Regions from separate parts of the Sodalis sp. RH24 genome, predicted to be linked through region 1. Evidence: riboswitches for the same ligand, from Rfam matches in the RefSeq annotation. Region 1 holds a riboswitch; the other holds the start of a gene.

Region 1 (15,105 bases):
TCCAATGCCGCCATCAGCATGGTCCATCTCTCGCGTTTTGCCGAAGACCTGATTCTGTTCAACAGCGGCGAGGCGGCGTTTATCGAATTGTCCGATCGGGTCACTTCCGGCTCGTCCCTGATGCCGCAAAAGAAAAATCCCGATGCGCTGGAGCTTATCCGCGGCAAGTGCGGCCGGGTCCAGGGGGCGCTTACCGGCATGATGGTGACCCTGAAAGGGCTGCCGCTGGCGTATAACAAGGATATGCAGGAAGACAAGGAGGGCCTGTTCGATGCGCTGGATACCTGGCTGGATTGCCTGCATATGGCCGCGCTGGTGCTGGAAGGGCTACAGGTGAAGCGTGCGCGTTGCCGCGAGGCGGCGCAGCAGGGCTATGCCAATGCCACCGAACTGGCCGATTACCTGGTCGCCAAGGGCATCCCGTTTCGCGAGGCGCATCATATCGTCGGCGAGGCGGTAGTCGAGGCCATCGGCCAGGGCAAAGCCCTGGAAGCGCTGGAGCTGGCTGAATTGCAGGCGTTCAGCCCGGTTATTGGCGAGGATGTTTATCCGGCCCTGTCGCTGCAATCGTGCCTGGACAAACGCTCGGCAAAAGGCGGCGTGTCGCCGCAGCAGGTGGCGGCCGCCATTGCCGAGGCGAAAAACCGTTTGGCGTAGCTGTCAGGCCGGTTGCAGTAAAAACGCTTCCAGCTCTTCGCTGCCGCCGATATGGCGCCCGCCGATAAACACCTGCGGCACGGTGGAACGGCCGGTTACCGCGCGCAGACTGACGGTGGTGGCGTCTTTACCCAATGAGATTTCTTCATACTGGATTCCGTTGTCGCGCAGCATCTGCTTGGCTTTGGCGCAGAACGGACAGCCTGGTTTGGTAAACAGCGAAACGGACTCCTGGACTTTGCATTCCGGCGCCAGGTAACACAGCATGGTATCGGCGTCGGAAACTTCGAACGGGTCGCCCGGTTTGTTCGGTTCAACAAACATTTTTTCCACCACGCCGTCGCGTACCAGCATCGAATAACGCCATGAGCGCGGGCCGAATCCCAGCTCGGCTTTTTCCACCAGCATGCCCATGCCCTGGGTAAATTCACCGTTGCCGTCGGGGATAAAGGTAATATGTTCGGCGTTTTGGTCGGCTTGCCAGGCGTTCATGACAAACGTATCGTTAACCGAAATACAGACGATGCTGTCCACGCCGTGCTTGTGGAATAACCCGGCCAGCTCATTGTAGCGCGGTAAATGGCTGGAGGAGCAGGTAGGCGTAAAGGCGCCCGGCAGTGAAAATACGATAACCGTTTTATGCTTGAACAGTTCGTCGGAAGAGATATCGACCCAGTTGTCATCCTTACGGGTGTGGAAAGTAACCGATGGGACTTTCTTGCCTTCATGACTACTAAACATTGAAGAACCTCTTAACAGAAAAGAAAAAAGTGACTTTAACAGCTTGTCATACTGCGCGGGAATTATTATTAAGATTAACTATTGATAGGGATAATCGTTGATTGCTATCCTATCTATCGACGCGAACTATCGCGGCACGGAGGATGTTAATGAATATTCGCGATCTTGAGTATTTGGTGGCCCTGGCCGAGCACCGTCATTTCCGACGGGCGGCCGATGCCAGTCATGTCAGCCAGCCCACCCTAAGCGGCCAGATTCGTAAGCTGGAAGACGAACTGGGCGTGATGCTGCTGGAGCGCACCAGCCGTAAGGTCCTGTTCACCCAGGCCGGGCTGCTGCTGGTGGATCAGGCCCGCACGGTCCTGCGCGAAGTGAAAATACTGCGCGAGATGGCCAGCCAGCAGGGGGAGTCCATGTCCGGCCCATTGCATATCGGCCTGATCCCTACCGTCGGCCCCTATTTACTGCCGCATATTATCCCCACCCTGCATGAGACCTACCCGAAGCTGGAAATGTACCTGCACGAGGCCCAGACCAGTCAACTGCTGCTGCAACTGGACAGCGGCAAACTCGATTGCGCCATCCTGGCCTTGGTAAAAGAGAGCGAAGCTTTTATCGAAATCCCGTTATTCGATGAACCAATGCAACTGGCTGTTTATGCCGATCATCCCTGGGCGGACCGTGAACGTGTGCCGATGTCGGATTTATCGGGGGAGAAGCTGTTGATGCTGGAAGACGGCCATTGCCTGCGCGATCAGGCGCTGGGCTTCTGCTTCCAGGCCGGCGCCGACGAGGATACGCATTTTCGCGCCACCAGCCTGGAAACCCTGCGCAACATGGTGGCGGCCGGCAGCGGCATTACCTTGCTGCCCGCATTGGCGGTGCCTAATGAGCGTAAGCGTGACGGCGTCTGTTATATGAAATGCTATAAACCCGAGCCGAAACGCACCGTGGCGTTGGTCTACCGGCCCGGCTCACCGCTGCGCGCCCGCTATGAGCAGTTGGCCGAGTCGATACGCACCCATATGCAGGCCTATATGGGTACCGACTTAAAAGAGGCGGTTTAAGCCGTTCAGCGCCGCCACACGGAAGGCTTCCGCCATGGTGGGATAGTTGAAGGTGGTATTAACGAAATAATCGATAGTATTGCCTTCGCCTTTTTGCTCCATGATGGCCTGGCCGATATGGATGATCTCCGCGGCGCGCTCGCCAAAGCAGTGGATGCCGAGTATCTGCCGGGTATCACGGTGAAAAAGGATTTTCAGGCTGCCGACATTCATGCCGACAATCTGCGCGCGCGCCAGATGCTTGAACTGCGCCCGTCCCACTTCGTACGGCACCTTCAGCAGCGTTAATTCCTGTTCGGTTTTACCCACCGAGCTGATTTCGGGAATGGTATAGATACCGGTGGGTATATTTTCAATCAGCTGCACATTGGCCTGGCCCTTGATGATCACCTGTGCGGCGATTCGCCCCTGGTCATAAGCGGCCGAGGCAAGGCTTGGGTAGCCGATAACATCGCCGACGGCGTAAATATGCGTCAGGGCGGTCTGGTACATGCTGTTGACTTTAATCAGCCCCCGGCTGTCCGCCTCCAGTCCCACGTTGCCAAGGGACAGCGAATCGGTATTGCCGGTGCGCCCATTGGCATACAGCAGGCAGTCCGCGCGCATCCTTTTGCCGGAACGGAAGTGGACTTCCACGCCATTCTCGGTGCCTTCGATTTTTTCATATTCTTCGTTATGGCGGATAACCACGCCGTTTTCCCAAAAATGGTATGACAGCGCGTCCGACATTTCCTGGTCGAGAAAGGCCAACAGCCTGTCGCGCGTATTGATCAGATCCACCTTGACGTTCATGCCGCGAAAGATTGATGCATATTCACAGCCGATCACGCCGGCGCCATAAATAATCACATGCTGCGGATCGTGCTTTAAATCCAGGATGGAATCGCTGTCATAAATGCGCGGATGGGTGAAATCGACATCGTTGGGGTGATACGGACGGGAACCACAGGCGATAACGATATGCGCCGCGCTGAAATGCTCGGCGGTATTATCCGGATACTGGACCTTGACGGTATGGGCATCGACAAAAGTCGCGTCGCCGGTAATAATCCGGCACTGATTACGTTCATAAAATCCCTGGCGCATCCGGATCTGCTGTTTTATCACGCTATCGGCGTGATGCAGGATATCGGCGAAGCTGGCGCGCGGCAGATGTTGACTACCGTTATACAGCGGATTCTGGTTAAATTCGATAATCCGGCTAACCGCCTGGCGCAGCGCCTTGGAGGGAATGGTCCCCCAATGGGTACAGCCGCCGCCGACGCTGTTATAGCGTTCGATAACCGCGACGCGGGCGCCCTGTTTCGTCAGGCCCATGGCGGCGCCTTCCCCACCCGGGCCTGAACCAATGATAATGGCATCGTAATCGTACTGTGGTTGCATACCGGCTTAGCCTATATTTATACAAAATCACAACGTCAATGTAACATTGTAGACGGGAGATCCCAATCTTCACGGCCTTTTTTCTTGGTCTATGGCACCGGCGCCTACGGCGAACAACATTACGTCAAAATTCGCAGTTTGTATCAACGCTGTTGCAACAAATTTTGATATAGTGGCATTTTTACCGGTAATGTGGGGCAGGTCAGGACTATGGGCGTCAGAGCGCAACAAAAAGAGCGGACCCGTCGTTCCCTTGTCGAAGCGGCCTTTAGCCAGTTAAGCGCCGAGCGTAGTTTTGCCAGCCTGAGCCTGCGCGAAGTAGCCCGTGAAGCCGGCATTGCGCCCACCTCGTTCTATCGCCACTTTCGCGATGTCGATGAACTGGGCCTGACCATGGTGGACGAAAGCGGCCTGATGCTGCGCCAACTGATGCGCCAGGCGCGCCAGCGTATCGCTAAAGGCGGCAGCGTTATCCGTACGTCGGTGGCCACGTTTATGGAGTTTATCGGCAATAACCCTAACGCCTTTCGCCTGTTGCTACGCGAGCGATCCGGCACTTCGGCGGCGTTTCGCGCCGCCGTCGCCCGGGAAATACAGCATTTTATCGCGGAGTTGGCCGATTACCTCGAGCTGGAAAACCATATGCCGCGCAGCTTCACCGAAGCCCAGGCCGAGGCCATGGTTATCATTGTCTTTAACGCCGGCGCGGAAGCGCTGGACGTGGACGTCAATCAGCGCAGGCTGCTGGAAGAGAGGCTGGTCCTTCAGTTGCGCATGATTTCGAAGGGCGCGTTTTACTGGTATCGCCGGGAACAGGAAAAGTCGACCGCCCTCTCTTTTGACGCAAGCAGGTAGATAATATGACGACACGACCCCTGGGTGAAAAAGGCACGCTCCTATTGGCGCTGATTGCCGGTTTATCCATTAACGGCTCCTTCGCGGCCCTGTTCAGCACTATTGTGCCTTTTTCCATCTTCCCGCTGATTTCGCTGGTGCTGTCGGTATACTGCCTGCACCATCATTATCGCGACTGCGCCATGCCGGAGGGTTATCCTTCCCTGGCGGCGGTAAGCTTCCTGCTGGGCCTGTTGATGTACAGTGCTATTATCCGGGTGGAATACCCGGTTATCGGCTCAAATTTTATTCCAGCCATCCTGATGGTGGTCCTGGTATTCTGGATTGGGCGCAAATTGAAACGGCTAGACAAAATCCAACGGGATTCATAAATTTCTTGAGCCTGGATTATTAAACAATAGCCAATACTGAACGCGAAGACCGCATCTGCTATTTTTAAATGACGTATAATCCGTCGTTTTACAAAATGAACTCCGCTATGCTCAAAGGTTGCTAATTTATCAAAGAGAAAAGTATAATTATTAATTTTTTTGAATGCTATACAAAAATTTTCATTAAGATATTCTCTCCTGTTGTTTTTTATGTATTTATAGTAAAGTTTTTTTCCTGCGGTTAGCCTTGTAAAATATAAGCAAATGAAGTTTTACTTCAAGTAAAATAGGGTGTTAATTATGTGTAATTCTAATTTCTCCAACATAAATATTAGTAATAAAATAATACATGACAATTTTTTTTATATTTCATCGGATGATGAGACTGACGATGAGTTTTCTGCGCGCCCCCTGTTTTCCCAGCCATTAGTCCAGGTCAACAATGCTGTAATGACGCTACCTAAAATTTGCTATAAAGCAGGGGTTGCCCTGTCCACGGCGCTGTCGGCAAATAGCTATTTCCGAGGAATTTCTATTGTGACCAACCGAAATGAAGCACCCCCTATGGGTTCTACCAGCTTGCAGATATATGATCCGCAGTATAATATTTTCAACTATAAGCTATGTATGGGTATCATGGCGGCTTGTTTTGTCGCTGGGTTTACGCTCGGTAATATAAACTCGTTAATTAATAAGTTATTTAATTTTAATCGTATTGCTAGAGTTCCATTAGCTATGTACTGTATAGTCGCCTTATTCTATTTCTCTCTAGGCTTGTTATGGTACCCTCACTTTTCAAGTGCGCTTAATTATCTGTGATTCTTAAAAAGGCCTATGGCGGGGGGTATTCTTATGATGATAGGTAGAAATATCAGCCTTCAGTTTATCTTCGGATCGATTTTATGTAATAGAAAATTAGTTAGTATTGATAGGAGTTAATGATGCCTGTCTCAGACCCAACAATGCCGACCACAACAACCCATTGCCCTTTAGAGGAGATTAGCCAGGGGGATAATGGTTTCGGTCAGGGCGTTACGCGTTTTGCCAGATCATTTAGCGGCGCGGCCAACAGCGCCTTACCCTTTATCAAGACCCTGTCTGTAGTCACTTTGTCTGCCGCGTCGGCAATAGGTATCGTCTTTGGCGCCCAACGGCTTATCGCTGTTTCAATCCAAAATATCAGCAAGCCGCCCCCCGTTACCCATCTGGACGTCAGGGAATGGAAAGGCAAAATCATGGGCCTGGGTTTGAGCATCGGCATGTTGGGCGGCGGCGCTGCGGGATTCGCCGCAGGCTGTGCGCTAGAATCATGCAAATCATTTTGTGGTGCGGATCCGCTGCGTCATCGTGATAGTGTTTTTTATACCGTAGGAATTGGTTTTATCGTAGGCGCTTTAGCCGGTGTGGCTTATACAAACTTTATCGACATTGAACTGGACAATATTACCCAATAGGATAGTTAATCTGGTCAGGCGGCTACTGTAAGCGAACCGGCTAACTTCGGGATCAATTTTGCCGCTTGCAGGCACCGACCCGGGCGGTTGTTAGGGATATTACCGGCTTCGGGGAGTTTAACCTTTATTTGTGAAAATAGTCTATCAGCGCTTTCGTCTTTTTACATCGTTATGCCATTTAATCCCTTGCCGAGGAATCATTATATGAACCCTGAAATTAATAATCGAGAAAAGAATAATGCCGGGATGGTCAGCCAAGTGTCTCATGCCGATAAATATCACAATAATACGACAAGCAAATTTTTTAAGTTGATGACGAAATTGGCACGTGCCTGCAATTCCGCCACGGCGTTTTGTTGCTCTAATCCTTTATCGGTGATTTCCATCCCGCTTACCGTATCATTAACAAATAAGTTAATTTATGATTTGTTAGGTAGCCTGAAAGCCGCAAGGGCCGACCGATGCTACTTCCAGCTTGAGTTGGAAGGATGCTGGAAACCGCTGCAAGATTGCAGGATTAACATTGATAAAACGTTAGCGATGGAAAAGTCTTGCGCAGAGTTGAAGGAGATATGCAGTGAAATCCGCACGAGATGCGATACAGAACAGTGGCGCCACGAGCTATTTGAAAATACGCTGGTAAATTGTTTCATGACCGGACTTATGGCCGGCGCTGCAGCCTTTGTAATAGATTATGTTTATCAAGCCGCCCATAACCAGTTTAATCATAAGCCTGGCATGTTAAAGATGTCCATGGTCAGTTTTTTTATGGGTGCGTTATTTTATCTCGGTCTCATGAAGATAAACGATACCGCTTTAGGCTTCGATTGCTAGTTCAGCGCCTTTGCTGTCCGCACCCCGGGGGCGGTCGGTCAAGCTGAAATGTCACCAGCATTGACTATGAGAGCGACAAATAAACATCCTTTAAGGGGAATCAGCGGCTCTAGGCGGGCACGAAGCATGCGTAAGAGCCTCATTTTAGGTGCCATTGATCTATGGCTGCGTTTTGGCGGTTAACAGCACTCCGCATTCCATATGGCGGGTATAAGGAAATTGATCAAACAGCGCCAATCGTTCGATACGGTGGGTTTCCGCCAACGTTGTCAAATTACCGCACAACGATTCCGGGTTACATGAGATATACAGGATGCGCGGATACCCCTGCACCAGCCTGACGGTGGCATCATCCAACCCGCTGCGCGGCGGGTCGACAAATATGGTTTCGCAGCGGTAGCTTGCCAGGTCGATGTCCTTCAGGCGGGTAAACTCCCGCACCCCTTGCATGGCTTGGGTAAACTCCTCAGCCGACATGCGGATAATCTGCACGTTGGTCATTCGATTGGCGGCGATATTAAACTGTGCCGCTTCCACCGAAGGCTTGGCTATTTCCGTGGCCAGCACCCGGTTAAAATTGCCCGCCAGCGCCAGGGAAAAATTGCCGTTGCCGCAATACAGCTCCAGCAGATCCCCTTGTGCCGGTTCAGTGGCCGAGAGCGCCCACTCAAGCATCTGGATATTCACGGCGGCGTTGGGTTGGGTAAAGCTATTTTCGATTTGACGGTAAATGATTTCCCGTCCCGCCACCGGCAAGCGCTCATCGACATAATCACGGTCCAGGCAAATTTTGGTTTTGGTGGCGCGGCCAATCAGGTTGACCGCAAAACCCTGCGTCCTCAGATGATCGCGCAGCGCGCCCGCATGCTCGCGCCATTCGTCGTCTAACGGACGATGATAGATAAGGGTAATCACCGCTTCACCGCTCAGGGTCGTCAGGTAATCAAGCTGGAACAGCTTGCGCCGCAGGATCGGCGATGGCCGCAATGCGTCCATCATGGCGACCATCAATCGGTTCATCAGTTCGCCGCCGGCGGCGAAGTGATCGATGCGGATCCGGTCCTTGGTCTGCTGATCAAACATTATATGATACAAATCCTGCTCATCATGCCAGACCCGGAATTCAGCACGCATCCGGTAATGTTCGGGCTGCGAGCGGAATATTTCCGCCTCGGGCGCCTGAAACGCCGCCATCATCGCGTTCAGTCGAGCGGCTTTTTCCGCCAGTTGGGTTTCATACGCGCTAATGGGTAACGTCTCGTCGGTCATGATGATCTCTCGCTAATATCCGTTATTTGTACCACTTTATGGGGGATTGTAGGGGATAAACCGGTGATGTCCAGTGTTGTTGCGCTTATAAATAGTTTGATTATTAGTGCTATAGACATGCTTATCTCTTTGATTGTAGGATTATTGTCCGGTCTTTCGTAAGTTAAAAGGGAATCCAGTGGAAAGCTGGAGCTGACGCGCAGCGGTAAGGGGACTTCAGGGCGATCGCGCAAGCAGACACTGTCTTTATGATGGGAAGTCGTCGCCTGGCGTATTATACGCATCCCAAGCCCGAAAACCTGCCGGTATTCTGTCGCAATATCCCTGTTTATCGCGAGCCATCAAACATGGAACCTGCGGCATCCTATTTTATCATTTGGATGCTATGGCAATGCCTAAGATTAACAATACCGTGCTGCTGGCGCTCTGCGTCACGGCATTCTCCGGGTGGGCGCAAGACGGCGCCCAGGATCAGGCCGCGCAAATGATGGTCGTATCCGCCAACCGTTTTCCCCAGCCAATATCCACCGTACTGGCACCGACCAGCGTGGTTACCCGCAGCGATATCGACCGCGGCCAGATCAAATCGGTGGCCGAAGCGCTAAGCCGTCTGCCGGGCGTGGATATCGCCCAATCCGGCGGATTGGGGCAGCAAAGCTCACTGTTTATCCGCGGCACCGATTCAAGCCATGCCCTGGTGCTGATAGACGGCGTGAGGCTGAACCAGGCCGGCATCTCAGGTTCTTCCGACCTTAGCCAGATTCCGCTGTCCTTGGTGCAGCGCATCGAATATATCCGTGGCCCGCGTTCCGCGGTCTATGGGTCGGACGCCATCGGCGGCGTGGTGAATATCATTACCACACGCGAGCAGCCGGGCACCACCCTCAGCACCGGCATAGGGTCCCATGGCTATCAAACCTATGATGGCTCCACCCAGCAACAGCTTGGAGAGGACACCACCGCCACCGTTGCGGGCAACTATACCTATACCCATGGTTTTGATGTGCGCGCCAACCTGCCGGATACCTATGGCGATCCCGCGCAGCCCGACCGCGATGGTTTTATGAGCAAAACGTTGTTTGCCTCGCTTGATCATATCTTTAACCAGCAGTTCAGCGGTTTTGCCCGCGCCTATGGCTACGACAACCGCAGCGGCTATGACGGCAGCTACGCCTATACCGACCCTGATCATTTTGACGCGCTGCCCGATACCCGTAAACTCTACAGCCGTACTTACGATACCGGCATGCGTTACCAGGACGGGATCTACGCGTCGCAGCTGTCCTTTAGCTATAACCATACTCAGGATTATAACTACGATCCTCAATATGGACCCTATTCCGCCTCCGCCACCCTTGACGATTCCAAACAGTATAATGCGCAGTGGAGCAATACCCTGCAGACAGGCCATGGCACGGCAGGCGCTGGGGTGGACTGGCAAAAGCAGACCACCGAACCAGGCACCGGTTACCTTACCGACGGCTATGAGCAACGCAATACCGGTATCTACGCCACCGCTTCGCAGCTTGTCGGGCCGGTTACCCTCGAGGGCGCGGTGCGCGGTGATGATAATTCGCAGTTCGGCTGGCACGGCACGTGGCAAACCAGCGCCGCCTGGGAGTTCATTGAGGGCTACCGGCTTATCGGATCTTACGGCACCGCCTACAAGGCACCCAACCTGAGTCAGCTTTACAGTGGTTTTGGCGGCAACGAAGATTTAAAACCCGAGGAGAGCAAGCAGTGGGAGGGCGGGGTGGAAGGGCTGACCGGCCCGCTGACCTGGCGCGTCTCGGCATACCGCAACGATATCGACAACCTGATTGATTATGACACCAACGACGACACTTATAAGAATATCGGCAAGGCGCGGATCAAAGGTGTGGAATGGACCGGCTCGGTCTATACCGGCCCGCTGCAGCATCAACTGACGCTGGAGTACCTCGATCCCCGCGACGCCACCACCAATCAGGTGCTGGCGCGACGCGCCAAGCAGCAGGTGAAATATCAGCTGGATTGGCAGGTGGCCGATATCGACTGGTCGCTTAACTACCGTTATCTCGGCGAGCGTTACGATACCAACTACAACACGAATGACCGGGTGCGAATGGGCGGCGTCAGTTTGTGGGACATCGCCGCCTCTTATCCGCTAACCCCCCATCTGACGGTTCGTGGTAGAATAGCCAATCTGTTCGACAAAGACTATGAGACGGCTTATGGCTACCAGACCGCAGAGCGAGAATTTTATCTCACCGGAACTTATTCCTTCTGACGGTAGCAACATCAAACGGCCCACGATCCTGATTTTCGACTCTGGCGTGGGCGGTTTATCTATCTATGATGAAGTGCGGCAACTGTTGCCGGACCCGCATTATATCTACGTATTCGACAATGAGGCTTTTCCGTATGGCGAAAAGCCGGAAGACTTTATTGTCCAGCGGGTCGTGAATATCGTTGCGGCGGTGCAGCGCCTGCACGTGCTTGATATGGTGATTGTCGCCTGCAATACCGCCAGCACCATTTCCCTGCCGGCCCTGCGCGAGCGGTTTGAGTGCCCTATTGTCGGCGTAGTGCCGGCGATAAAACCCGCCGCCAAGCTAACCCGTAATGGTATCGTCGGGCTGTTGGCTACCCGCGCCACCGTGCACCGTAGCTATACCCATGAGCTGATCGCTAAATTCGCCGCGGATTGCCATATCATTACGCTTGGATCCGCCGAGCTGGTGGAGCTTGCTGAAGCCAAGCTTCATGGCGAAACCATCGCCCTGCCGGTGCTGCAGAAAATCCTGCGCCCCTGGTTGCGGCTTCCCGAGCCGCCCGACACTGTGGTCCTTGGTTGTACCCATTTTCCATTATTAGGCGACGAGCTTAAAGCGGTGTTGCCGGACGGTACCCGGCTGGTGGATTCCGGTTCAGCGATCGCCAAACGCGCGGCCTGGCTTATCGCCCATGAAATAGACGGTGCTTATTCGACGGAAGCGAACCAGGCCTATTGCCTGGTGGCTTCACCGCAGGCCATGGAGCTGGTACCGGTATTACAGCGCTATGGCTTCGTTTCGCTGGAAAAATTGCCGATGCAGCCTGCGGTTGTGTGATAATTCAGCGGTCGGCGCAATATGTGAAATAAGTACTTGTCAGGCTGGGGAAAGTCCCTATAATGCGCCTCCACTGACCGGGAACAAACGCTAACGCGATGCCGGGTCGGGAAGGGAAAAGCGCCCGGTTCGGGCAAATAAAAGCTTGACTCTTCAGCGGGAAAACGTAATATACGCAACCCGCGCCAGGTGAGATTGATGCACGCTGGCCATGCTCTTTAACAATTTATCAGACAATCTGTGTGGGCACTCACAAGACCGTATCGAAACACAAAATACCAAGTCTTGAAGAGTGAACAAACAGTTAATTCATAAGATTAACAGTATGACAATCTTTGAGCATCAAGCTTTTAATTGAAGAGTTTGATCATGGCTCAGATTGAACGCTGGCGGCAGGCCTAACACATGCAAGTCGAGCGGCAGCGGGAAGTAGCTTGCTACTTTGCCGGCGAGCGGCGGACGGGTGAGTAATGTCTGGGGATCTGCCTGATGGTGGGGGATAACTACTGGAAACGGTAGCTAATACCGCATAACGTCGCAAGACCAAAGTGGGGGACCTTCGGGCCTCACGCCATCGGATGAACCCAGATGGGATTAGCTAGTAGGTGAGGTAATGGCTCACCTAGGCGACGATCCCTAGCTGGTCTGAGAGGATGACCAGCCACACTGGAACTGAGACACGGTCCAGACTCCTACGGGAGGCAGCAGTGGGGAATATTGCACAATGGGCGCAAGCCTGATGCAGCCATGCCGCGTGTGTGAAGAAGGCCTTCGGGTTGTAAAGCACTTTCAGCGGGGAGGAAGGCGATAAGGTTAATAACCTTGTTGATTGACGTTACCCGCAGAAGAAGCACCGGCTAACTCCGTGCCAGCAGCCGCGGTAATACGGAGGGTGCGAGCGTTAATCGGAATTACTGGGCGTAAAGCGTACGCAGGCGGTCTGTTAAGTCAGATGTGAAATCCCCGGGCTTAACCCGGGAACTGCATTTGAAACTGGCAGGCTAGAGTCTCGTAGAGGGGGGTAGAATTCCAGGTGTAGCGGTGAAATGCGTAGAGATCTGGAGGAATACCGGTGGCGAAGGCGGCCCCCTGGACGAAGACTGACGCTCAGGTACGAAAGCGTGGGGAGCAAACAGGATTAGATACCCTGGTAGTCCACGCTGTAAACGATGTCGATTTGAAGGTTGTGGCCTTGAGCCGTGGCTTTCGGAGCTAACGCGTTAAATCGACCGCCTGGGGAGTACGGCCGCAAGGTTAAAACTCAAATGAATTGACGGGGGCCCGCACAAGCGGTGGAGCATGTGGTTTAATTCGATGCAACGCGAAGAACCTTACCTACTCTTGACATCCAGAGAAGTTTGCAGAGATGCGAATGTGCCTTCGGGAACTCTGAGACAGGTGCTGCATGGCTGTCGTCAGCTCGTGTTGTGAAATGTTGGGTTAAGTCCCGCAACGAGCGCAACCCTTATCCTTTGTTGCCAGCACGTAATGGTGGGAACTCAAAGGAGACTGCCGGTGACAAACCGGAGGAAGGTGGGGATGACGTCAAGTCATCATGGCCCTTACGAGTAGGGCTACACACGTGCTACAATGGCGCATACAAAGAGAAGCGAACTCGCGAGAGTAAGCGGACCTCACAAAGTGCGTCGTAGTCCGGATTGGAGTCTGCAACTCGACTCCATGAAGTCGGAATCGCTAGTAATCGTGGATCAGAATGCCACGGTGAATACGTTCCCGGGCCTTGTACACACCGCCCGTCACACCATGGGAGTGGGTTGCAAAAGAAGTAGGTAGCTTAACCTTCGGGAGGGCGCTTACCACTTTGTGATTCATGACTGGGGTGAAGTCGTAACAAGGTAACCGTAGGGGAACCTGCGGTTGGATCACCTCCTTACCGAAATAGATACTAGATTGTGTAGTGTCCACACAGATTGTCTGATAACTGTAACGAGCAAGAAAAACCTTCTATAGGCTTGTAGCTCAGGTGGTTAGAGCGCACCCCTGATAAGGGTGAGGTCGGTGGTTCGAGTCCACTCAGGCCTACCAGTTCTACTTACCCTGGTCATTTTCACCGCTGCGTGACTCATGTGCTTGCGCACACTGCGTTACTCGCGCCGAAACTGTCTGCGGCTAAGCGAACTGGTCCATTCTTTACTGTGCAGGATTACGGCGCCACTCGTTTATTTCAATAAACTTCGTGACCCCACGCCTTGCCTGGAAACGAATGGGCTATCAAGTTGTTCTCCTTTCTAAATGCCATTGCTTTGTAGCTTAATTGATGCACAGCAATTTCAGTGTGGAAAAGAGTCTGGTTGATGTTAAAAGGTTAAACGACTTGGGGCTATAGCTCAGCTGGGAGAGCACCTGCTTTGCACGCAGGGGGTCAGCGGTTCGATCCCGCTTAGCTCCACCATTTCCTGATGGGATGGGTGGTAAGATTGTCTGGTTTTTCTTATTTATTTCAGAGCACACTCTTATGAGTATGCTGCGAAATACATGCTCTTTAACAATCCGGAACAAGCTGAAAATTTGAAAAAAACATGCTGAGCAAAATCAGTATGCGATTCTCTCAAAGCAAGCAAACCTAATGATTGCCGTGTCGATGGCAATCTCTGTAGCCCAGGCGAGGGTTTACTCTCACCAGGGTGAGACTGTGCGAACAGTGTCAGGGCAAGGCGCACGGCGCGCAGCCAGCGGAGTGGACTCAATGTCCATGAGCATGGCGAGCATCGCGCAACGATGCCATGGCAGTGTGCAGCCAGTCGCAACACAGACACTTTAGGGTTGTGAGGTTAAGTGAATAAGCGTACACGGTGGATGCCTAGGCAGTCAGAGGCGATGAAGGACGTGCTAATCCGCGAAATGCGCCGGTGAGCTGATATGAAGCGCTATCAGCCGGCGATGTCCGAATGGGGAAACCCAGTGCAATTCGTTGCACTATCATTACGTGAATCCATAGCGTATTGAGGCGAACCGGGGGAACTGAAACATCTCAGTACCCCGAGGAAAAGAAATCAACCGAGATTCCCCTAGTAGCGGCGAGCGAACGGGGAACAGCCCAGAGTCACCATCAGCGTTTGCATCAGGAGAACGGTCTGGAAAGTCCGGCAACACAGGGTGATAGCCCCGTATCCGAAGGTGCAAGTGCTGTGAGCTCGATGAGTAGGGCGGGACACGTGATATCCTGTCTGAAGATGGGGGGACCATCCTCCAAGGCTAAATACTCCTGACTGACCGATAGTGAACCAGTACCGTGAGGGAAAGGCGAAAAGAACCCCGGCGAGGGGAGTGAAATAGAACCTGAAACCGTGTACGTACAAGCAGTGGGAGCCTTGATTTATCAGGGTGACTGCGTACCTTTTGTATAATGGGTCAGCGACTT
Region 2 (15,105 bases), 2.5 Mb from region 1:
GACTGCCGGCGCCCTCGAGCACGATAATGTCGAAATCCGCCGCCAGGCTGCGGAATACTTCGCCGACCCGCGCGCGCAGCTGCGGCTTGTAGCGATGGTAATCCATGGCGTCCATGTGGCATAGCGCCTCGCCCATGACGATCACCTGCGATTTCCGATCGCTGGTCGGCTTGAGCAAGACCGGGTTCATGCGCACGTCCGGCTCAATGCCCGCCGCCTCGGCCTGGAACACCTGCGCCCGGCCCATTTCAGCGCCATCGCGGGTGATCCAGGAATTCAGCGCCATATTCTGCGCCTTAAACGGCGCCGCGCGGTGGCCGTCCTGGGCAAAAATACGGCACAGACCGGCTACCAGGACGCTTTTACCCACGTCGGACGCGGTGCCCTGCACCATGATTGACATCGTCATACTTTTGCCTCCCGGGATTGTTCGTAAAAAGCGAACAGTTCATCTTCCGTCTTCACCAGCGGCATGCCGAGCCGGGTATGCGCCTTGATGAGCCAAGGCTGGCTCAGCCCCGCGCGCGCCAGCATCGCCGCTTGCTGGAACACCTCCCGCTCGCTGCCCTCGGCCAGCAGGCGTCCCTGCGCCATGACATAGATGTAATCGCAGATATGATAAATCAGGTCGATATCATGGCTGGCGATGATGACGTGCCGGCCCTGGGCCGCGATGCGCTGGATAATGCCGATCATCGCCTCACGGCCCTGCGGATCCAGCCCGGCGGTGGGTTCGTCCAGCAACAGGTAATCCGATTGCATCACCAGCGCCCCGGCGATGGCCACGCGTTTTTTCTGGCCATGGCTGAGGTACTGGATCGGCCGGTGGCGAAAGCCGTTGGCCCCCACCAGCGTCAACGCCTGCGCCAGGCGCGCCTGGATGACCGCTTCATCCACGCCGAGGTTGCGCAGGGCAAACGCGATATCGCTGTCGATATCGGTATAGAACAGTTGGTGATCCGGTTCCTGGAACACCATGACCACCTGCTGGCGCAGCGCCAGCAGGCTGCGTTTATCATAGTCCAGCGGCTTGCCCCGCCACAGCACCCTGCCGCTTTGCGGCTTTTGCAAACCCAGCAGGTTCATGAACAGCGTGGACTTGCCGCAGCCGTTGGCGCCAATCAAGCCGGTGACCCGGCCGCGGCTGAAATCCAGCGTTAAATCGCACAGCGCCGGCTGATCCTGTTGCCAGGAAAAACAGAGTGCTTCGGTCGCTAACATCGTCGATCCTTATAAATGGAATTCGCCCTGGTACAATTTCACCTCCAGCGCGACGGACATTTCCCGGTAGCGGGTGATGACCCGCAGCATCAGCATGCCCACCAGCATCGCCAGCGAATGATAGCCGGTACGCAGCGAACAGTAACCGAAGCGCAGCGACTGCGCCTGGCGGATGGCGTTGGCCTCGTCAAGAAAGATAAAAATAAAGCGATAGCTTAGCAGGGTATGCTCGATCAAGAGCCGCGGCAGGCGGCAGCGTTTGAGGATCTGGATAATCTGGGTAAAAGGCGTGGTCAGCACGAATAAATAGGTGGCCGCCAGGGCGGTCATGCTGCGCCACATGGCCAGATTGGCCAACGCCAGGCCCTGTTTATCCAGCCCCAGGTACAGGCTTCCCAACCGCACGCTGTAGATCATACTACCGCCGGACCAGGCAAAAGATACCGCGATGCTCAGCAGGCTGACCGCCAGAAATCCCAGCGGCACGCTGAGCCAGCGCAGATAGCGCGCCAGGTTCACACGCGCCACATAGCAGGTCAAGGGGATCAGCAGCAGCAGGGTGGCGCATTGATACAGCGGCGATGTCAGCAGCGCAATGCCCAGCAAGGCCGCATAGAGAACGAACTTGCGCATCGGATCCCGCGCCTGCCAGCGGTTTTGCCAGGACAGGCGATCGATTTCAAGCATGACGTCCGTCCCGGCCGGCGTCATCTTCATCTTCGGACTGACGGCCGTCGCCGTAGCCTTCCCCACCGCGCTTGTTTTTGCCGCGGCTTTCCCTGCCGCGATAAAAACCGAGAATATAAAATACCACCCCGGTGCCGATCGAGCCTTGCAGGGTAAACAGCAGGCTTTCGATTTCACTGCTGGCGGGTTCATAGAGCGACGAAAACCAGGGTTTATAATTGGGCGCCAGGGTGCCTATCAGACCTTCCGCCTCGTTGTCCGATCCGCCGTAGCTGCCGCCATGGTTGATAAAAAACGGCATCACCATCAGCGCCACCACCAGGGAAAGCAATATCAGCATTTTTTTCATTTTAATGACTCCCGACGGTTAACAACTGCCGTTTGGTCAGTTGGTCGTAAATCATAACGGTTAACAGTCCTTCCGCGATGGCGATGGGGATTTGCGTCAGGCAGAACACGCCCATAAATTTCAGCGCCGAGCCGGTAAAGCCAAACACCGGATCGGGGAACGCCAGTCCCAGTTGCAGCGACGTCACCATATAGGTGGACAGATCGGCGAGCATGGCGCACAGGAACACCGCCACATCGCGCCGCAGGCCTAAGCGCAGCGACAGCCGCCAGACCACATACCCCACCATCGGGCCGACCACCGCCATGGAAATGGCATTGGCGCCCAGGGTGGTCAGGCCGCCGTGGGCCAGCAGCAGCGCCTGGAACAGCAGCACCACCGCCCCCAGCACCGACAGCACCCACGGCCCGAACATAATCACCGCCAGGCCCACCCCGGTGGGATGGGAACAGCTGCCGGTCACCGACGGGATTTTCAGCGCCGACAGCACAAAGATAAACGCGCCGCACAGCGCCAGCAGCACCTTGCGGTTGCTGTCCTCGGCCACAATCCGCCGCATGCGCGTCAGTCCGATCGCCAGACAGGGTAAAAACAGCAGCCACCAGGCCAGCGCCCACATCGGCGGCAGGAAACCCTCCATGATATGCATGGCGTACGCATCCTGCGGCACCACCAGCAATAACAGCGTCATGCCGGCGCCGAACGCGGACATCCCCTTGCCAATCTGTAGGTTCATCGGTTAACTCCTCGGTTATCCATTAAAATGCGCTGTTGCGGCGGCGGGCCAGCCTTTATTGACCACCACCGTGGAAAAATAAGGTAACGCCTGATCTGGCGGCAGGTCGCCCAGCGCGCGGAAGCACCTCTCCTGCGGCAACGATGCGTCCGCCATCAGCAGGGCGTGTTCCAGCAGGCCAAGGCGGCCCAGCAGCGCCTGGATGCGGGCAAAACGTCCATACACCTTCATCAGCACCACGCAGTCATGGGACAGCAGCGCCTGTTCCAGCGCGCTTTCATCATCGGTGCAGGCCATCACCGCCAGCGACTGGCTTTCCATCGCCAGCGGCATTTGCGCCCGGGCGGCGATGCAGGCGAACGAGGTGACGCCGGGAATAATGTCGATGGGTATGCGCCCCTGCAGCCGCGCCAGTAAAAATACCCAGGTGCTGTACAGCATGGCGTCTCCCAGGGTAATAAAACCCACCTGCAGCCCCTGCTCCACATCAGCGGCCATTTCGCGGGCCACCGCGTCCCACACGGCATCCTTTTCCCCGGCGTCCAGGCTCATGGGAAAATGGCGCGTCCTGATATCGACCCGCGCGGCGAGATATTCGCGCACAATACTCAGCGACAGGCTGTCGCCGCCCTTGCGTCCCGCCGGCGCGTACAGCACATCCAGTTGGCCGAGCACGCGGGCGCCGCGCACCGTAATCAAATCGGCGGCGCCCGGCCCGGTGCCGATGGCATACAGCCGGCCGGTCATGGCATCACCTCTTCGGTGACGCGATCCAGGAGATGATCGACAAACAGCTGCTGGACCAGCGGGTTTTCCCCCAACCCCTGTACCCAGCACCGGCATGCGTAGCCGGCACGCTGTAGTTGGCTTTTCCAGGAATCGGGCTCCCCGGACGCCATATCGTTGATGGCGTGATCGCCCGCCACCAGCATCAGCGGCATTAAATGCACCTTGCGTACCTTCTGGGCGTTCAGCCGCGCGATGACCAGTTGCAGATCGGGATAACTTTCCACCGCGCCGATAAGCGCGGGGATACCGCGCGCGGCCAGCATATGATCCAGGCATGCGTAGGCGGCGAACGCATGATGGCGGGTGCCGTGCCCCATAAACACCACCCGCTCGTCGTCGGCCAGCGCGGGCATTTGCGCCTGTAGCGCCGCCATCAGCCGCCCGTAATCGCGCTCGTCGTTAAGCAATGGCGCGCCGATATGCAGCCGGTCGAAACGTCCGCGCCAGGCCGCGGCGTGATGCAGGATTTTTTCGTACTCATCGCCGTTGATGATATGCAGCGACTGGATCGCCACATCCCGATAGCCCTGTTGCCAGAGTTTTTCCAGCGCCTGCTGCGGCGAATCGATAAACAGGCCGTCCCGCTGCGCCAGCTTGCGCATGACCATGCCGGAGGTGAAGGCGCGAAACGGGACGCGATCGGCGAATGCGGCGGCCAGCCGCCGTTCGCAGGCGTCGATATTGCGCTCGCGCGCCTCGGTGTAGGTGGTGCCGAAACTGATGGTCAACAGCGCTTTTTTCATGATGATTCCTTATTCGCCGTGCCGGCGGCGTTCAGCCACTGGTCCAGCCGGTGTTCAAACGCGTCCGGCGTGCTTATCACGTCATCCCACCGCATCAGCGGCCGGCGGATGACCACGCAGGGGATATTCAGCGCCAGGCAAGGCAATACCTTTTCGGCGTAGCCTCCTTCCCGGCCGGATTCCTTGGTGATCATGACCTCTGGCCGGTACTGGCGGTACAGGGCCAGGTTCAGCTCGCGGCTGAAGGGACCGGTCATGGCGATCACCTGGCTGACGCCCAGGCCCAGCTCCGCGCACTGGGCCAGGATCGCGGCGGTGGGCAGCACGCGGGCTATGAGGGTTTTGCCCGGCAGCAGCCTGACGTAATCAGCCAGCTGTTTGCTGCCGGTGGTCAGCAGGATGCGCTGTCCCAGCGCCGCCGCCGTCCGGCACGCCTGCTCTATCGAATCCACCGGTAATAAACGGGGATGCGTGATGGCGTCGATATCGCTGGGACGTTCATAACGCGTCAACGGCAGCGCCAGCGCCCGACACGCCGCCGCCAGATGTTGCGACGCCAGCTCGGCATAGGGATGGGACGCGTCGATAACCCAGCGCGCCCCCGAAAGCCACCCGGCCATGCCGGCGGCGTCCATACGGCCCACCTGCCTGGCGCCGCCCACGCCCGCCGCCAGCGCCTCGCCGGTGGCGGTGGCCACCGACAGGCTATAGGACACCCCGCGCCGGGCCATCACCCGGCATAACGCCAGCGCGTCGGACGTGCCGCCGAGGATATGCACCTGGGGCGCCGGCGCGCGGACGGCATCCTGCGCGCAGCCCCTCCCCCCGCCGCCGTCAACCGGCTCCCGGGCCGCAGCAGGTGGGCATATCCGGCCCGCCGTCACTGCGCGTCCGCCTGGATTTGATAGCCGCGCGGCGTGATCATCAGGCCATCACGGCAGTAGGTCGCCTGGTTGCCGACAATCACCAGGCAGGTCATGTCCACCGGCGCGAAGTCCATATCCCCGAGCGTCGTCAGCCATTTTTCCTGTTTTTTACGCCCGGCGGCACGTACCACGCCCACCGGCGTGTGCGCCGATTTATAACGGCCCATCAGGGCAAAGGCGTTGGCCAGGTGATCCGGCCGGCCGTGGCTGCGCGGATTGTAAAAGCAGATCACGAAATCCGCCTGCGCCGCGCACAGGATGCGCCGTTCAATCACCGGCCAGGGGGTCATCAGATCGCTCAGGCTGATATGGCAAAAATCATGCATCAGCGGCGCGCCCAGCAGTGAGGCGGCGGCGGTGCTGGACGTGACGCCGGGGATAAGCTTCAGTTGCACGTCCAGCCCCTGCGCCGTCACCAGTTCCAGGATCAGGCCCGCCATGCCGTAGATGCCGGCGTCCCCGCTACTGATCAGCGCCACCTTTTGGCCGGTGACCGCCAGATCGAGCGCGGCCTGGCAGCGTTCGATTTCCTTGCACATGCCGGTCTTGATCACCTGTTTGTCGCCGGTCAGGTGCTTGACCAGGTGGGTATAGGTTTTGTAGCCGACGATAATGTCGGCGTCGCGGATGGCGTCAAGCGCCTCCAGGGTCATCGCGGCCTGGCTGCCCGGGCCGATACCAATCACATACAGCATCAGCAGGAAACTCCTAAGGTTATGGTCACGCCCTGGGTACGCAGCGTATCGCCCACCAGGCGGCCGTTGCTCATCAGCCAGGCGACGGGTTGGGAGACGCTGCCGATGCCCACCACGCGCTTCACGAAGTCCGAGCCGGGAAATCGGGCGGCGGCCGGTTTCAGGGCATCGACGGAAAAAATCTCGAACGGCACGCAGCATTGATTGGCCAGATGGCGCAGCGCGGGTTCGTCGCGTTTAATCGCCACGCTGCCGATGGCGCGCAGCGCCAGCGGGTCGATATGCAGTCCCGCCAGTTGCCGCGCCAGCAGGTTCGCCACGGTGGACGGCGGCGTGTCGCGCCGGCAGCCGATACCCGCCACCACACAGCGCGGCACCAGTTTGTACACCGGCACCGGCACCTCCGGCACGCTGTCGTGCAAACTGACGTACAGCAGCGCGTCCAGTTCGGGCAAATCGTCCAGATCGGTGACCAGCACCAGGCCGCGGGTATCGCAATACTCTTCCGGCCAGCGCATTTTTATCGTCGCCAGCGACGTCTGGTCCCAATACAGCCCGACGCGCCCGCCGCACACCAGCAACTGGTTAAGCTTTTTCACCGTCTGGCGAAAATCCGTCATGGTGGCGTTCAACTGCTGCGCCAGGATATCCACCGCGGCCAGCTGGTTGACATCGGTTGCGGTGGTGACCACGGGCGTGGCGCCGATCAGCCCGGCGATATAGCCGGTCAGCGCGTTGGCGCCCCCCATATGACCGGACAGCAGGCTGATGGCATGGTGGCCGCGATCGTCGATCACCACCACCGCCGGATCGCTGAACTTATCTTTAATCAGCGGCGCGATAACCCGCACCGTCAGACCGGTGGCGCAGATAAATATCAGCGCCGAATACGTATTGAACACTTCCGCCACCGTATGGGACAGCGTGCCGTGAAACGCATCAAATCCCGGCTCCAGCAAACTCTGGCTGGTAAAACAGGTCATCGGGATCAGCGCCGACAGCCGTTTGGCCAACTGAACGCCGCCGGGGGTCAGGCAAAACAGGGCGACCGACTCAGGCTTGACGATATTCATGGGTGAATTCCGCGTGATACAGTTTGGAGTAGTGGTATTCGTCGCCCAGGAAGGCGCCCACCAGGATAAGCGCCGTCTTGCCGATGCCTGCCGCGCGGACCTTGCCGGCGATATCCGCCAGCGTGCCGCGTACGGTTTTTTCCTCCGGCCAGGTGGCCTTGAAAATCACCGCCGCCGGCGTGTCGCTGGGATAACCGCCGTCCACCAGCCGCTGCGCCACGCGCTCTATAGCCTGTACCGACAGGAAAATGGCCATCGACGTGCGGTGCGCGGCAAACGCTTCCAGCGCTTCCAGCGCCGGCGTCGGCGTGCGCCCCTCCATACGGGTGATAATCAGGCTTTGCGCCACTTCCGGCACGGTATACTCCACGCCAAGCTGCGCCGCGGCGCCGAGAAACGCGCTGACGCCGGGCACGGTGCTAAAACCGATATTCAGCAACGCCAGTTCTTCAATCTGTTCGCGGATCGAGCCGTACAGGGATAAATCGCCGGTTTGCAGGCGCACCACCAGCTTGCCGGCGGCGATACCCTCGCTCATATGGCCGATAATCTGCCGCAGGTTGAGACCGGCGCTGTCATAGCAGGCCGCGCCCGGCTTGCAATAGTCCAGCAGCGCGGGATTAATCAGCGATCCGGCGTAGATCACCACGTCCGCCGCGCATAACAGCCGGTAGCCTTTCAGGGTGATCAGTTCCCGGTCGCCCGGTCCTGCGCCGACAAACCAGATCAGCCGGCGGTCAAAGGGCTCTGTCATGAGTGTTCTCCTTGAGACAGGAAATAATAAAAGCGGGATTGTTCGGTTTAAAAAAGTGTCCGCTGCCCAGCGGGGCCAGGCTGGCAACCTGCATCTGGACGCAGTCCGCGCGAACGAAGGGCGCCTGGCGCAGCGCGCCCAGCGCCTCGCCGAGGTTCTCCTGCAAAATCAGGTTAATCACCAGGCGTCCGCCCGGCACCAGCAGTTCACCGGCCCAGCCGATAATCGCCGCCAGGTTGCCGCCGCTGCCGCCGATAAAAACAGCATCGGCGCTTACCGCCAGCGGCAGCGGCGCGTCGCCGGCCACGATGTCCATACGCTCGTCCAGGGCGAATTTGGCGCTGTTGGCGCGAATCAGCGCCAGCGCGTCGGGATTGCGCTCCACCGCCATCACCCGCAGCTGGGGGTAGCGGCTGGCCGCCTCGATGCCGACGCTGCCGGTACCGGCGCCGACGTCAATCAGCAGCCGAGCCTGCGCCAGCTCCAGCCGGTCCACCGACGCCAGCCGGATTTCGCGTTTGGTCATCGGCACCGGGCCGCGGATAAATTCTTCATCTCTCATCGAGGATCACCACCACGTTCATTGCATAATGCCGCGCCACCTGCGCGGGCGGCAGCCGGTGGATACGTTCATCGGGGTAGGACAGGTTTTCGCCGATAATCATGACCCGCGGCCGCTCGCGCGCCAGGATCTCGCGGGCGATTTCATAAGGACCGATGCGTTCGTCGGTGACCATCGCCACCCTGGGGTGCAGCAGCAAAAAATCAAAATCAGGCGCGCGGCCATGGCTGCTGGTGAGATAGACATCGTTCATCGCCATGCGCAGGCGTGAAAACAGGTATTGCACCGCGCTGATCCCCGGCTCGATATGCAGGTTTTCCGCCCCCATGCGCCGGCTCAGGTAATCGCCGATGCCGTACAATAGCGGGTCGCCGGAAGCCAGCACCACCGTGTCCACGTCGGGATGGGCGTCCAGCCAGGCCGCAAGCGCCGCCAGGGACGGGCCGAACGGCCGCTTTTCGCCCTGGAACCCAGGAAAACACGCCAGCTGGCGCGGGCTGCCGATCAGCACCGAACACTGCTCGATCAGCCGCCGGGCGCCGGGCGTCAGGTAGCGGCCATCCCCCGGCCCCAGCCCGACCACGCTTAACCGGGGCGCGTGCCGGTGGCCGTTATCGTCAACCCTCCTGTTCATCGGAAGGCCTCTCTCAGTTGCGCCGCCGGCCGGCTGCTGCCGAGGATCTGCTGATCGAAGGAGAACAGCAGCGCATCGCAGCGGGGCGGCGTAGAGGAAAAACGCAACAGCTCGGCCATGCGGGCGGCGACGCGCGCGGCAATGGCCGGGTATACCCGCTGCCAGCCGGCGGCGTCGATTAACGCCATCGCCTCCTCGGTGGTCACGCACGCCGCCACCTGATGCATTAGCGCGTGGGGGGCGTCGCACAAGGCCAGCCAGGCAATCAGCGTTTCCATGCGTCCGTCGGCGATATGGCTATGGGTATGGAAGATCCCCGCCGCCACCTTCACCAGTTTGCCGAAATGGCCGACCATCAGGATCTGGCGAAACCCCAGGCGCTCCGCCTCCTTAAGCATATAGCCGACAAAATTGCTCATAGTGACAACGTAACGTTTATCGATGCCCAGCCGTTCGCCGACGAAACGCTCGCCGTGGTTGCCCGGCACCAGGATCACCCGGTCCATGCCGTCGGCGCGCTTCATGCCCAGCTCAAGCGACAGGGATTTCTTCCAGCTTTCCTCCGACATCGGCGTCACGATGCCGCTGGTGCCGATAATGGAAATACCGCCCAGGATGCCCAGGCGCGCGTTATAGGTTTTCCGCGCCCGCGCTTCCCCTTCCGGGGCGAAAATCTCCACATCCGCGCCGCGATCCGGCCCGATGACCTCGCGCACCGCCGTCTCGATGGTATGACGGGGAGTGTTGTTAATCGCCGCCTGGCCGATAGCCAGGCCGATGCCGTTGCGGGTTACCCGGCCCACGCCGGCGCCGCCCTCAATGATAATGGCGGCATCGGCGCGCAGTCTTAAGCGGGCAAAAATCAGCATGCCGTCGGTGGCGTCCACGTCATCGCCGCCGTCCTTGCGAATGGCGGCGGTGGCCTCGCCGGGGCTTATCAACGGCAGCTCGACGTTCAGGCACAGCGTGACGCCGGACGGCGTCACGATGGAAACGGTATCTATCACCTGCTGGCGCAAAAGCATCTCGGCGGCGACTTTAGCCGCCGCGGTGGCGCAGGATCCGGTGGTATACCCCTTGCGCAGCGCCCGGCCATTGTGCCAGACCACGTCGTCCATCATGCCTCCCGCAGCTGATAAAGGAGGGCGTTGACGATGGCCGCGGCGATATTGCTGCCGCCTTTGCGGCCCAGCGCGGCGATGCAGGTCAACGGGCTGTCGGCCAGCGCCTGCTTGGATTCGCTGGCGCCGACAAACCCCACCGGCACGCCTATCACCCCCTGCGGCCGGTAATCCGACCGACCGACATGCTCCAGCAGGCGAAACAGCGCGGTGGGCGCGTTGCCGAACACAAACAGGCTGTTGTCCGGCTCCCGGCCGGCGCGCGCCACCACATAGTCCACCGCCGCCATTGAGCGCGTCATGCCCTGCGCCCGCGCCTGCTCGGCAATACCGGCATCGCCGATATAACAAGCCGCTTTACCGCCCAGCTGCGCCAGCGCGGTCTTATTGATGCCGGACAGCGCCATGGTGGTATCGGTATATATCGTGCAGCCCCGGCTCAGGGCGTCGGCCATGCGTTCAGCCGCGCCGGCCGAGAAATGCAGAATATCCAGCCAGTCGAAATCGGCGCTGGTGTGGATGGCGCGCAGGATGATTTTTTCCTGCCAGATATCCTGGAAACGGAAATCGGGACGCTCGCGGGCAATGATCTCCCGGATAATGGCAAAACTGGTGCGCTCGATTTGTTGCGGTTGTTTGATATAACTCATTCGCGTTACAGCTCCGGGCCTGCGCCCTGTTATACAGCCCTGTTAAGTCTCACCACCACCCTAATCCCGCGCCGCCGGCGCGGAGCAGGCACATCGTCGCCAGCATCAGCGCGGAGGCGACATACATCAAGCGGATACTGTGGATGATGTCGCCAAGGGCAATCTCGCGCCGCGCCTCGCCAATCCAGGGTTTTTCCACCCGGATGCTGAAATAATCATTGGGTCCGCCCAGCCGCACCCCCAGCGCGCCCGCCACCGTCGCCTCCGACCAGGCGCAGTTCGGGCTTTTATGCTGATAGCGATCGCGCCAGCCAATGCGCCAGGCGCCGCGCCCGTCCAGACGCAACAGGCCGGCGGCCAGCGCCAGCAGCAGCCAGCCCAATCGCGCCGGCAGCCAGTTGGCCGCGTCGTCCATTCGCGCCGATACGCAGCCGATGGCTTCGTACTGCGGCGTGCGGTACCCCACCATGGAATCCAGGGTATTGACCGCCTTATAGGCCATCGCCAGCGGCACGCCGCCGATAAACAGCCAGAACAGCGGCGCTATTACGCCGTCAACGCTGTTTTCCGCCACCGTTTCCACCACCGCGCGCATCATTTGCGGCCGCGTCAGGTGCTGGGTATCGCGGCCGACAATGTAGGACAGCTGCCGGCGCGACGCCGCCAGGTCGTCCGCGCGCAGCACGTAATAAACCGCCATGGCGGCATCGCGCAGGCAGCGGGTCGCCAGCAGGGTGTAGGTGAGCCAGGCGGTGGCCAGCCACTCCAGCGCGGGCGAAAAGGACAGCAGGCGCAGCAAGGCCCAGGTCAATCCCCCACTGCCGCCCACCACCAGCAGCCACAGCGCGCCGCCGCCGATATACAGCGCCCGGCGGCTACGGCAGCAACGGCGGATAACGCGTTGCAGGCCCGTGACGGCATGGCCTATCCAGCGCACCGGATGCGGCCAGTGCGGCGGATCCCCAAGCCACAGATCCAGCAGGTAGCCGGCGAGGTAGGCGCTCAAGGTCATAGCAGCTCGCATCCTTTATCCAGCCAGCGCCGCAGCAAGGCCGGGCGCTGGTAAAAATGCACATGCAGGTAGCTGGCGAGAAGCGTGGCGTCGCCATAACCGCCCGGCCACTGTTTTACCTCGCCGCCGGCGGCGCGTTTGGTAAGGGTAAACAGCGGCGGCTCATCGGTGATAAATTCGGAATGGTGAAATTCGTGACCGCGTAACGTTTCTCCCCTGGCGGTCAGCAGATTATCGGCCAGCGCCCGCCCCTCGCAATAGCCGAAACGCTTGAGTCCCTCGCTCATGCGGCTGACGCCGCGCAACAGGCCGACCATGGGGAAGACGCGGCCCTGCTGATCCTCCAGGGAAGTCCCCAGGTACATCAGCCCCCCGCATTCGGCGTAGATGGCCGTGCCCTGCAGACCGGCCCGCAGCAGCGCTGCCCGCATCGCGCCGTTGGCCGTCAGCCGGTCGGCGAAGAGTTCCGGAAAACCGCCGCCGAGGTAAATCATCTGGCACGCCGGCAGTTCCCGATCGTTTAGCGGGCTGAACGGCACGATACGCACGCCGATATCGCGCAGGAGCTGCAGATTATCCGGATAATAGAAATGAAACGCCTCGTCCTCGGCCAGCGCCAGCGTCAGCTGCGCATAACGCGGCGCGGCGGGCGGCGCGGGCAGGCGGCCCGCCGCGGGCTGGCAGTCGGCAAGACGCAGAAGACAATCGATATCGATATGCTGTTCCACCGCATCCGCCAGTTGGTCCCATTGCGCCTCCAGGCGCCGGTTTTCCTGCGCCGGCACCAGGCCCAGATGCCGGGAGGGCAATGCCCAGTCGCTGAGCGGCGGCAGATACCCCAGCACCGGCAGATCGCAGTAGCGGGTAATGGCGGTTTTAATCAGGTTGAAATGATTGGCGGAGGATACCCGGTTTACGATAATGCCGGCGATGTTGACGGCGGGATCAAACAGTTGAAAGCCCAGTACGGTGGCGGCGGCCGAGGTGGATACCGCCTTGCCGTCGATAATAAGCACCACCGGCACGCCCAGCTGCTTGGCCAGCGCGGCGCTGCTGCAGTCGCCGCCGTCGCTGCCCAGGCCGTCGTAGAGTCCCATGACGCCTTCGATAACGCCCACGTCGGCAGTTTGCATATGCCGGTTAAACAGGCCGTTAAGCGTGTCAGCCCCCAGCATATAGGCGTCCAGGTTATGCGAGGCGATGCCGCTGACCGCCTCATGCCAGCCGGTATCGATATAATCCGGCCCGCACTTGAACGGCTGCGCCCTGAGGCCGCGCCTGGCCAGCACCCGCAGCAGGCCGAGCGTCAGCAATGTTTTCCCGGTCCCGCTTTGCGCGCCGCCAATCAGTATCGCTTTCATCCGTATCCCGTAATGCCAGGGCGGGCCGAACGGGATTGTCGTAAGCAACGGCGGCGGAAAGGCGCTATCCCGACGCAGTCGTTAGGACAACCCGCTTCCCACCGAAGGAGTTGTTACCGAGCCGGTACGGCTCTTGTTATCAGGCAGGTCTTCTGGCTTTGCGTCATCCTCCTCCGGCCCTTCCCAATCATTTTCGATCAGTGGTGACGCCGGATTCGTCGGCATTACAGCAGCGGGGGCTGCGGAGGATTCACACCTCCTTCCCTGACGGCCTTGCGGCGCGTGCAACCTGGTAACATTGGCATTGGCGCCGCGCGGAAATGGCAAATCGTTGCCGGCGGCGCCCCTGTCATCGTTAATCTAAAGTATCTGGGGAAAATATACCCCGGATTGGATCAAAAAAAATGTTCGCCGGCGGTGATTTGATTAAAATTTATTGTCTGGGGATAACACTTTTTAGCTATCGGCAATTAGCCATGCCACGGCATGGCGCGATGAGCGGCCATTTTCAGCGGCGAAAGCCATAGCATTAAATAGCGTTGGTTAAATTTAAAAAATGAGATCACGATCGGCTGGAAATAATAACGTCACAATAATTAAAGCGACAAAAGGGAAAAAGGATTAATTACGCGGCATGGCGATATTTTTCGCCGGGCTGTTATTCAGCGCGGATAAACGCTGCTCACGATACGCCTGGGGGGTAATGCGATAGGCCTGGCGAAATACTTTGCAAAAATAGCTGGCCTGGGAAAAACCGAGGTTGCGCGCAATGACGGCGATGGACCAGTCGCTTTGCTCCAGCATCTGGCGCGCGCTTTCCATACGCTGCTGGTTCACGTAGGCGTTAAAACCCACGCCTTGGTATTTTTTGAATAATTTGCTGAAATAATAAGGGCTGAGATAGACCATCGCCGCCACGTCCTCAAGACGCAGGTCCTCGGAGTAATGACTGTCGATATAACGCAGCACCTTTTTCATTTTGCCGTCATGCGCGCTTGGGATCGCCGCCCGGTGCCCGGCGCTCGCCGGCGCGTGTTCCTTAATCACCACGAAATCAAGCTGTTGCTTAAGGTAATTATCAACGATGATTTTCAGCAAATCGGCGGAAGACAGCAGCCGGTCGTAATCGATAACCGGAATGTTCTCGAAATGCTCGGCCAGCACGCCGTTCTGGCGCCAGGTGAAGGAACTGCTCTCCTGCACTTCGGGCAGCTTGACGGTATCATTGATGCGCACCTGGCCGCACAGCACAAATCCCACCAAATGGCCGCCGATGACCAGGGGAATGGAAAAATCGGTCAACCCGGCGTGACAGCGGTAGATACAGGGCTGATTGGATTTAGAGGCTTCAAGTCCGCCGCAGCGGTCGCTCATGCGGCAGCGGCGGCCCATTTCCGGATCCTGGCGCAATGATTGGCAAAACGGGGTGAAATGATATAAATCCGAAACTTCCTCGCCGTGGATATTGACTACCACTACAGCCAAATTGGTGGCATTAGCGAAATCATGCGCGATTTTATTTATCAGTTCTGAATCCATAAAACTACCGGAATTCATATTATGCCCTCTCGCGCTTTACTTATTTTTAATAAACCAGTAACAAAAAAGATATATTTCGCCTGATTGTTACGTTTTAATGAAAGATGCAGCGATTACGACGCAATATCTTAAAGCCGTTTGGGATTTAATCATTTTTTCCTTATTCAAAACCGTGCTCTATCACACAATTATAGGATTGCGCCGGCACCCGGTCCTGAAGCCGGGTGCCGGCCGGGTTGCCCGGGGTTTAAGA

Evidence for each region. Region 1 has a riboswitch for cobalamin ahead of btuB (TonB-dependent vitamin B12 receptor BtuB). Riboswitches for the same ligand answer to the same signal wherever they lie in the genome.
Region 2: linked by a shared signal. The riboswitch ahead of ACL2XG_RS03910 (cobyrinate a,c-diamide synthase) and the one ahead of btuB (TonB-dependent vitamin B12 receptor BtuB) in region 1 are both predicted to bind cobalamin.

What each region holds. Positions count from the first base shown of each region.
Region 1 covers NZ_CP178729.1:3,340,001-3,355,105, reverse strand. Annotated here, with positions in the region: gene argH (argininosuccinate lyase) at 1-657, shown strand, start outside; gene ACL2XG_RS15230 (glutathione peroxidase) at 661-1,398, opposite strand; gene oxyR (DNA-binding transcriptional regulator OxyR) at 1,548-2,465, shown strand; gene sthA (Si-specific NAD(P)(+) transhydrogenase) at 2,448-3,848, opposite strand; gene fabR (HTH-type transcriptional repressor FabR) at 4,059-4,703, shown strand; gene ACL2XG_RS15210 (YijD family membrane protein) at 4,709-5,074, shown strand; gene ACL2XG_RS15205 (hypothetical protein) at 5,375-5,893, shown strand; gene ACL2XG_RS15200 (hypothetical protein) at 6,013-6,528, shown strand; gene ACL2XG_RS15195 (hypothetical protein) at 6,733-7,362, shown strand; gene trmA (tRNA (uridine(54)-C5)-methyltransferase TrmA) at 7,522-8,631, opposite strand; cobalamin riboswitch at 8,764-8,953, shown strand; gene btuB (TonB-dependent vitamin B12 receptor BtuB) at 9,023-10,900, shown strand; gene murI (glutamate racemase) at 10,845-11,723, shown strand; rRNA gene ACL2XG_RS15175 (16S ribosomal RNA) at 12,075-13,617, shown strand; tRNA gene ACL2XG_RS15170 (tRNA-Ile) at 13,693-13,769, shown strand; tRNA gene ACL2XG_RS15165 (tRNA-Ala) at 14,061-14,136, shown strand; rRNA gene ACL2XG_RS15160 (23S ribosomal RNA) at 14,514-15,105, shown strand, end outside.
Region 2 covers NZ_CP178729.1:861,647-876,751, forward strand. Annotated here, with positions in the region: gene ACL2XG_RS03830 (cobyric acid synthase) at 1-409, opposite strand, end outside; gene ACL2XG_RS03835 (ATP-binding cassette domain-containing protein) at 406-1,221, opposite strand; gene ACL2XG_RS03840 (energy-coupling factor ABC transporter transmembrane protein) at 1,231-1,908, opposite strand; partial or broken gene ACL2XG_RS03845 (energy-coupling factor ABC transporter substrate-binding protein) at 1,991-2,257, opposite strand; gene cbiM (cobalt ECF transporter S component CbiM) at 2,259-2,993, opposite strand; gene ACL2XG_RS03855 (cobalt-factor II C(20)-methyltransferase) at 3,009-3,740, opposite strand; gene cbiK (sirohydrochlorin cobaltochelatase) at 3,737-4,525, opposite strand; gene cobK (precorrin-6A reductase) at 4,522-5,304, opposite strand; gene ACL2XG_RS03870 (precorrin-3B C(17)-methyltransferase) at 5,406-6,146, opposite strand; gene cbiG (cobalt-precorrin 5A hydrolase) at 6,146-7,219, opposite strand; gene ACL2XG_RS03880 (cobalt-precorrin-4 methyltransferase) at 7,200-7,973, opposite strand; gene ACL2XG_RS03885 (decarboxylating cobalt-precorrin-6B (C(15))-methyltransferase) at 7,957-8,535, opposite strand; gene ACL2XG_RS03890 (cobalt-precorrin-7 (C(5))-methyltransferase) at 8,525-9,169, opposite strand; gene cbiD (cobalt-precorrin-5B (C(1))-methyltransferase CbiD) at 9,166-10,290, opposite strand; gene ACL2XG_RS03900 (cobalt-precorrin-8 methylmutase) at 10,287-10,940, opposite strand; gene cbiB (adenosylcobinamide-phosphate synthase CbiB) at 10,990-11,952, opposite strand; gene ACL2XG_RS03910 (cobyrinate a,c-diamide synthase) at 11,949-13,313, opposite strand; cobalamin riboswitch at 13,438-13,621, opposite strand; gene pocR (transcriptional regulator PocR) at 13,935-14,870, opposite strand; gene ACL2XG_RS03920 (MIP/aquaporin family protein) at 15,100-15,105, opposite strand, start outside.